One region of the Ornithinibacillus bavariensis genome, then DNA from elsewhere that is predicted to be linked to it. Evidence: predicted binding sites of a transcription regulator. Region 1 holds the regulator's gene; the other holds the start of a gene.
What was found. The regulator NrdR, encoded in region 1, represses ribonucleotide reductase genes. The targets are predictions, from matches to a motif close to AACACNATATATNGTGTT.

Region 1 (4,446 bases):
ATAATGTTTGCCGGGTAATATTCATTTTCTCGGCAACTTGTTCCTGTGTAAATCCAGCTTTTTTTCTTCTTAGTTTTAACTTTTCGCCAATATACATGATCATCCACTCCTTAAATAAATTTTCTCAAGATATACAGGAAAAATCTAGCAAGGATTTCTTGCTTTCATTCGAAATATTTCATCTGATTTTAACTATTTAATGATTACTTTTAAAGTTAATTATGTTATACTTTATCTAAAATATTGATAATTAGTATAACATATTGGGAGGAGTATCGATGAATAAAACACGTATTGCCATCAGTGGCTTTGGGAGAATAGGAAGAATGGTTTTTAGGCAAGCGGTGACAGATCCAACGTTAGACGTTGTAGCTGTTAATGCGAGCTATCCTCCAGAAACTTTAGCACATCTTATTAAGTATGATAGTGTACACGGCATTTTTAATGGAAAAGTGAAAGCGCTTAAAAATGGACTTGAAATTAATGGTAAACAAATTGAACTTGTTAATTCTAGAGAGCCGGATAAACTACCCTGGAGTAACTTAGATATTGATGTGGTGATTGATGCTACAGGTAAATTTAAATCAAAAACTGATGCAGGATTACATCTAGTTGCAGGAGCTAAAAAAGTTGTCATTACAGCACCTGGTAAACAAGTAGATAAAACTATTGTAATGGGAGTAAATCATCATTCGTATGATGAGGATCAAGACGATGTCATATCGAATGCATCATGTACTACAAATTGTTTAGCACCAGTTGTAAAAGTTTTAGATGACAATTTTAACATTGTGAATGGTTTAATGACTACAGTTCACGCTTTTACGAATGACCAAAAGAATCTAGATAATCCACATAAAGATTTACGAAGGGCAAGGGGATGTACGCAATCCATTATTCCAACCTCTACAGGTGCAGCCAAAGCATTAGGGGAAGTGCTCCCACATTTAAATGGTAAAATGCATGGTATGGCTTTACGTGTACCAACTCCAAACGTCTCTTTGGTCGATCTGGTAGTTGATGTAGAAGAACCAGTTACAGCTGAAATAGTCAATCAAGTGTTCCGGACAGCTGCTAAAAGTGAATTAAAGGGGATCATGGAGTTTAGTGATGAACCTTTGGTTTCGATAGATTTTACAACCTCACCATATTCAGCTATTATTGACGGATTGTCCACAATGGTAATGGGGGAAAATAAAATTAAAGTGCTAGCATGGTATGATAATGAGTGGGGTTATTCTGCTAGAGTTGTAGACCTTGTGAAATATGTTGGTAGTTTTTTAGTGAATAAGAAAGTTTCTGTTTCATGATTATAGATTACTGCTGGAAAAAAGAGTTAGGTGGCTACTTTGTGCCTAACTCTTTTTTTATTGTACTTTGTTAAGGGAAGAAATGGTAAATAATTTTTAAAATCGGACATATACGCTTGACCTAAGGTACGAAGGTCTCACAAATTAGTACATGCTAACAGTCCCTGAGTACTTGTTTATCATTATTGAGAGCATGCTCTTAGCCTATAACCATATTTTCATTAATCAACCCTATGCTTTCACTAGACATATCCATCCAGTAAGCTTCGATTGAAGCTTCCGTGTTCCCCTCTAGCAAAAATTATACTAGGGTAATCCTTAAAAACATGTTAAAATAAAAAGAGTAACTGTAAAGCGGACGTAAAGATATGGGAGTTGAATTGAATGTCTTTAGGAAATACATTATCGAAGTATTTTAATAATCGTGCGGAGACGTCTGAAAAACATTGGGATAAGGATCTCCAAACACATTATTATAAAACTACTAAAGATAAGGGCCTAGCAAAATTAGAAGAAATAATAAGTGGCTCTAGTGAATACAAAATCAACTCTGTTTCTACTGATCACGGAGAAATTAGCTTCCATGTTGTAAAAGGAAAAAAGGCGTTTGTTATCGGAACGGTTATTATGGTTCGCCCATACCAAACCGCAATTGATTTCACTGTTACAACGGAGTCAGCATTACCTTTTGATTTTGGTTATAGTTCGAAGCTAATAAAAAAGTTATACGAGAGAATAAATAAAGACCTTCCTTTATTGGATAAACAAAACTAAGCATGAAAAAATGAGGTTTATGTGATGAGATGCTCTAATTGTCATTATAAAAATACGAAAGTGTTAGATTCTAGACCAATTGAAGATGGCCGTTCCATTCGTAGAAGAAGAGAATGTGAGAAATGTGGCTACCGATTTACTACGTTTGAACGGATTGAGGAAGTTCCATTAATCGTTGTAAAAAAAGATGGGACAAGACAAGAGTTTAGCAGGGAAAAGCTTGTCCGCGGTTTAATAAAAGCCTGTGAGAAAAGACCTGTTTCTATTGACCAAATGGAAGAAATTGCATTTGATGTCGAGAAAGAGCTACGGAATATTGGTGCTTCTGAAATTGATAGTAAAGATGTAGGAGAAATGGTAATGGAACGACTTTCCAAGGTCGATGATGTGGCTTATGTTCGTTTTGCTTCCGTATATCGCCAATTCAAGGACATCAATGTGTTCTTAGATGAACTAAAAGATTTAATCACAGATAAGAAGAATTAAGCAGATACTTTAAAAAGGAAGGGTTAAGATGAACTATATTGGAAAAATCTTGCCAGTAGATGGCTATATGGTCGACTTACATGGTAATCTACCAGTAGATTATTCAAAATCGTTAACCCATCTATATTTACCTTTAATTGGTATAAAAGCAGTGATGCTTTATCAAACCTTACTTCATGAAATGGAGTTTAAAGAAATAGCACCTATTCAGACACACCATACAATCATGAATTACTTAAACATATCATTAGTTGATATATATGAGGCAAGACTAAGGTTGGAAGGAATAGGACTACTAAAGACCTTTGAAAATAAAACACCAGAGCAAACAGTCTATTATTATGTTTTACAAAGTCCTTTTTCTCCAAATGACTTCTTTAAAGATGCTATGCTATCACAATTATTATTCCATCATGTGGGACAAGATAAATATTCTATGCTTAAGTCGCATTATGTTGGTCATTTCGAACAGCCAAGTGGTCAAAATGTAACAGCATCATTCCATGAAGTTTTTGATACGATAATTCCAGATGCAAATGCCTACCATAAAGTTGAGAGAATTCCCGAGAATCAAGGTCCACATATAGATTCCATTGATTTTTCCTGGATGGAGCATATGCTGAAGTCTCGAATGATACCTTATAGACGGGTGTTAACTACTGAAAACAAGCGAATTATTACTCAAATGATGCACTTATATGGATTAGCTGAATATGAAGTCGAAAAATGTGTTCTTTGGGCATTAACAGATGAAAATTATCTTGATATTGATGAATTTAAAGAAGCCTGTCATGACACCTTTAAGAATGCACGTAAAGAGGCGAGTGTACAATTGGTTACACGAGAGACAGAACCAGCTCCAACGAAAAGGCAGCAGCCAATCACTAAAGAAGAGCAGTTCATTCTTGAATTAGAGAGGATTTCTCCAAAGCAATTGCTAGAGGATCTATCTAGTGGTAACCATGCTTCTGAACAAGATTTAAAGGTAATACGAGAAATTATGACAACCCAAGGTCTACCTTCACCAGTAATGAATGTATTAATACATTACGTATTATTACAAACTAATATGAAGCTTTCGAAGGCATATCTAGAGACGATTGCAAGTCACTGGTCACGAGCAAATTTAAAAACAGCTAAAGAAGCGATGGAATTTGCCAAAAGAGAAAAAGAGCGATACCGCCAATCAATAGAGAAAAAACAAAATCAACGAACATACCGAAAACAGTCTTCTAAAGAAGTTGTTCCAGATTGGTTTAAGGAAAGAAAACAAAAGACTACCACTATACAAACCGATACGATCAGTGAAGTAGAACTACAAGAAATGGAAAGTATCTTGAACAAATATTCTAGTGGCGGAAAAAATAGTCATTTGCAAGGATGATTGAAATGAAACCAGTACAATCTACATTAAAAAAATGGATGGAAAAAAATGAGAATTTCCAGGAAAATTATGTAAAAATACGAAATGAGGTCTTACAAGACCCGGAAATTAAGGAATTTTTGTCTCTGCATCCTGACCTACCAAAGCAAGAAATAGAAAAAAGCTTGATTAAATTCTATGAATACAAGACACAATCCAAACAATGTGATCATTGTGCGTCTTTTGGTGCTTGTAAGAATATGTTGCAAGGATATTCTCCAATACTTCGTGTGGAGAATAATGAAATTCATCTTTCTTATGAAAAGTGTCATAGTCGAATTATGTTTGAGAAAGAGCAGCAGCAACATAAGCTTATAGAAAGTTTGTATATGCCTAGGGAGATATTAGAGGCTACGATGGATGGTATTGATCGTGATCCAAATAGAGGCAAGGCTATTATAGAAATGGGACATTTCTTAAGCGAATTAAAAAATGGTATACCATCAAAAGGAA
Region 2 (4,446 bases), on a different contig from region 1:
TGAGGTTTATCGCAATTCTAAACACCTTTATAACTTAAGACTGGACCGTGTTTATCGTCAATACGTGTACTTTGAAGGTTGCATTAAAAATGGCTATTGAACTTATTAAAATTCAATAGCCTTCTTGTTAATATCTTATAGTCCACATTTCAATTGTGCTCCACAGCTTGTGCAAGTGTTACAGCCACCAATGTCTTCTACTTTACCTTCACGACAAACAGGGCAAGTGTCACCTACTTCAGAGCCAATCGTTACATCTGTTGATTTTAGTTCTTGGATTGTATCCATTAATACTACCTTTTTAGGCGTATCAGGTTCTTCAAATAGCTCTGTTTGCTCGAAGTTGTTTTCTTCTGCCTTTAGAGTTAGAACCTGAGTGTCACGGCTACCGTCTACATAGACAGTACCACCTTTAGCACCGCCGCGATACAATCTTCTGTATACACTCTCAACCTGATCCACAGTGTATCCCTTTGGAGCATTTACAGTTTTGGAAATAGAACTGTCTACCCAGCGTTGGATAACACATTGTGTATCTGCATGTGCTTCTGGTGATAATTCCATTGCAGTTACAAACCAATTTGGTAGGTTTTGTGAATCTGCTTCTGGATGTTGATCCAGATATTCTTGTACAATATCTGCTTTTACTTCAATAAATTTACCTAATCTTCCGCTTCTGAAGTAAGAGAAGGAGAAGTAAGGTTCAAGTCCAGTTGAAACTCCAACCATTGTACCAGTGGATCCAGTTGGTGCAACGGTTAGAAGATGGGAATTTCGAATTCCATATTTTAGAATATCTTCTCTAATGTCTTCTGGCATTTTTTCCATATATCCAGTATTAATAAATGCTTCACGAAGCTTCATTGTTTCTTCCTCAGTATCTCCCACCAAGAACGGGAAGCTTCCTTTTTCCTTCGCTAGCTCGATTGATTCCCGATAAGCTGTCGTAGCAATGGTTTCGAATATCTTATCTACTAGTTCATTTCCTTCTTTTGAGCCATACTCTGTTTCACAGTATATTAGTAAGTCATGTAATCCCATAACCCCAAGTCCTACACGACGTTCGCCAAGTGCTTGTTTTTTATTCTCTTCTAGGAAATACGGTGTCGCATCAATGACATTATCCTGCATTCTTACGCCCGTTTTTACTGTTTGTCTTAGCTTCTCGAAATTTACTGTCTTCGAATCTTTATTTGCCATAGCACCTAAGTTAACTGCTGCTAAATTACAGACAGAAAATGGTGCAAGTGGCTGCTCGCCACAAGGATTTGTCGCTACTACTTGCTGGCCATAGGCCTTTGCGTTCGTCATGTCGTTCGCGTTGTCAATAAAGAAAATTCCTGGTTCTGCAGAGTATGTTGCACAAATATTTATAAGATTCCATAACTCTTTTGCTTTTATTCGGCGGTATACACGTACACCGTAACCCATCGCTTCCCACTGACGTACGTCACCAACTTGATGCCAGTTCTCGTTATAAGCTTTCATTTCCTCTTCAGTATAATTTTCTACATCTGGGAATTTAAGCTCATACCACGTATCATTTTCTACGGCATCCATAAACTCCTTTGTGATACATACTGAAATATTAGCACCTGTTAAGAACTCCGGGTTATGAACAGCATACGTTCCGCCGGTTCTTAATTTCTCTTCTGCTTCTCGGATTACAGAGCTAGTAAATCCACCTTGTCCAGGAATGCTCTTATAATTCAACACTCCTTGATAAAGATCTGATTCTGTTTCAGTTAAAGGAGTAAATTTCAGTTTTTCTTGCGCTAGTTTCTTAATTTGTTCATCTTCAGTATTTTCAATTAGATAACGCAGAATTCTCGGATTTTGCATTTTAGAAATAATAAACTCTATGATATCGGGGTGAGAATCCACTAACATTATCATTTGAGCTCCACGTCTTGAACCACCTTGCTCTACAAGATGTGTCAGCTTCGCAATATCATCCAACCAAGAAACTGATCCAGATGATTTTCCATTTACTCCTCTTGCTAAAGCATTTCGTGGGCGTAGTGTTGAACCATTTGTTCCAACTCCTCCACCTCTACTCATAATTTCCATAACCTGTTTACGGTGTTCAGAAATCCCTTCACGAGAGTCTTTTACATATGGCATTACGTAGCAATTAAAATAGGTTACTTCTGTATCTGATCCTGCTCCATATAAAACTCTTCCTGCAGGGATAAAATTCAAATTAGATAATTCTTGATAATACTTTTCAGTCCATTCCTTACGTAAATCCTCTGTCTGTTCTACACCCGCTAAGCCAGTTGCATTTCTTTTAGCGATTTGCTCGTAGAAAACCTCTAGTGGCTTGTCAATGACATCTAACCCACGTTTTACAACGCCAGTCTCCGCTTCCTCGCCCTCTAGGACAGATACGTAGTCAGGTTCAACTTGTACAAAGGCCTCGTTATTCACCCGATCAATTGATTTAATAAAGCCAAGACCTCTTGCTGGGAATTTCGGATCCGCTTTGACAGTTAGAACAACAAAATCCCCTTCTTTTAATGTCTTTTTCTCCGTATCTTTAAATGAATAACGGTCTAACATAACTAGGCGTGATACACCCTTATGTAGTAGTTTCATGTCTTCTGTAATTGGATGTACTTGTGGAAAAAGTTTGATGTCTTCATTAAGCATATCCACATTAATGTTTGTTTTCGATTCGACAACCGTAGACATTTTATCGCTCCCTTTTACAAATTTCTTAATCTATTAAATTAGATTTTAATAAAAATACCATACCATATTTAAGGATTGGATTACAACATATTGTGTACCCGTTTTTTTAAAACCACAACATATGGAAAAATATGCACATTAGATTATTTTTGTCAACTTGCAATAATGAATAAAAAACAAAGAAAATAAAAGATTTATAGTGATAAGCTCATAAAAATCTACAAAAACGGATATTTTTTATTATTGCACTAGATTATTCATTATGATAGCAAACGAAATAATTCAAAATTCGACATTGGTTGGCTATTTCTGTCCAGAGAAAAACTTTGAAAAATAGATAGTTTCAGCCTATAATGAAATAGTATAAATGGAAAGTCGGAGGAATAGTTTAATGAAATATATTTTATTGGCACTCATTGTTGTAATCATCATCTCAGTATTTCGTTATTTTAGACAACGCAACTATCTTAAAACCTTAACAGAAGACCAATTCCGTGAAGGCTACCGAAAAGCACAATTAATTGATGTAAGAGAACCGCAGGAATTTAAGAACGGCCATATTCTTGGTGCTAGAAATATTCCTGTTACACAATTAAAGCAACGCTTAGTAGAAATCCGTCCTGATAAGCCAGTATATTTATATTGTGCTAGTGGTGCACGTTCCCAACGTGCTGCACAAATTCTACACAAAAAAGGATACAAGGATTTAAACCAGTTAAAAGGTGGATTTAAAAAGTGGACTGGTAAGGTCAAACAAGGATAATAAACTAGCTATTTCACTTCTTAAATTAAAAAAACAGAGGAACACTCCAGATAGGACGTGTTCCTCTGTTTTATTCGTTTTCATTATTCATTCTACATCTAATTCTAACCACTCATCGGATTCCTTAAAACCAAACTTTTTATAGACTGGTCTCCCTAATTTCGATGCTCCAAGCCACAGCTTGGAAACACCAAATTCTTTCGCTTCGTCAACTAACTTATTTAGTATACTTGTTGCTATCCCCTGTCCACGATAGTCCTCTTTTGTGAACATATTGGTAATATATCCTTTTTTCCCGGTCTTGTTTGTATATGTAGGTGGGAAATCATAAAAGACGATTGCACCACAAGCGATAATCTCCCGTCCATCCTCAACCAGAATCTGAATTAAAGTATCCTCATTTAGCTTCTCTTCAAAGAAACTATATAGTTCTGTATCTATGTCAATATTAGGATCAATTCCCTCATCTAGTAATTGTTTCTTTCTTAGTTCTATCAATTGACTAATATCATCTACGTTTGCTTTTCGATAGTTCAACATGTGAGTAGCTCCTCTAGTTGTTTAACTTATAATCTCTTACTCCGGAACATTTTATATGTATCTGGCAGTTAAGCATATCATTTTTGGTATGGATTGTATCCATAATTATTTTCATTAATACGGAATAACTATAATTAGTCTACTTCTTATTATTTTTTATTAACTCCTCCCTTATTTTCTTAATTTCTTCCGTCTGGTCAATAAGATTTTTATTAACCCTCCTTATCGCGTCGTAAGTTGCAAATAAACCAGCGAAAATCAGTACTAAAAATAATAATTCCATTCTTCTCCCGCTTTCTCTACTAACTGATTTCACACAATTAACTTCTTTAACTGGCCTCTCTTTTACCCTGCCAATAATGATTAGATTCAAAAAATCTCGTTACTAACATTATAGTTAAAAACCCTGCTGAACCTCCTAAAGTATTTAAAAGAAGATCATCAATATT

Region 2: the regulator NrdR is predicted to act here: its motif matches at 2,774-2,791, upstream of HNR27_RS10260 (vitamin B12-dependent ribonucleotide reductase).

What each region holds. Positions count from the first base shown of each region.
Region 1 covers NZ_JBNPWZ010000003.1:276,206-280,651, reverse strand. The annotation lists gene HNR27_RS08355 (phosphotransferase) at 1-97, opposite strand, end outside; gene HNR27_RS08350 (glyceraldehyde-3-phosphate dehydrogenase) at 279-1,310, shown strand; gene HNR27_RS08345 (cytosolic protein) at 1,695-2,084, shown strand; gene nrdR (transcriptional regulator NrdR) at 2,109-2,570, shown strand; gene HNR27_RS08335 (replication initiation and membrane attachment family protein) at 2,599-3,954, shown strand; gene dnaI (primosomal protein DnaI) at 3,960-4,446, shown strand, end outside.
Region 2 covers NZ_JBNPWZ010000005.1:35,388-39,833, reverse strand. The annotation lists gene HNR27_RS10260 (vitamin B12-dependent ribonucleotide reductase) at 136-2,694, opposite strand; gene HNR27_RS10255 (rhodanese-like domain-containing protein) at 3,086-3,457, shown strand; gene HNR27_RS10250 (GNAT family N-acetyltransferase) at 3,545-3,994, opposite strand; gene HNR27_RS10245 (hypothetical protein) at 4,137-4,313, opposite strand; gene HNR27_RS10240 (VanZ family protein) at 4,327-4,446, opposite strand, start outside.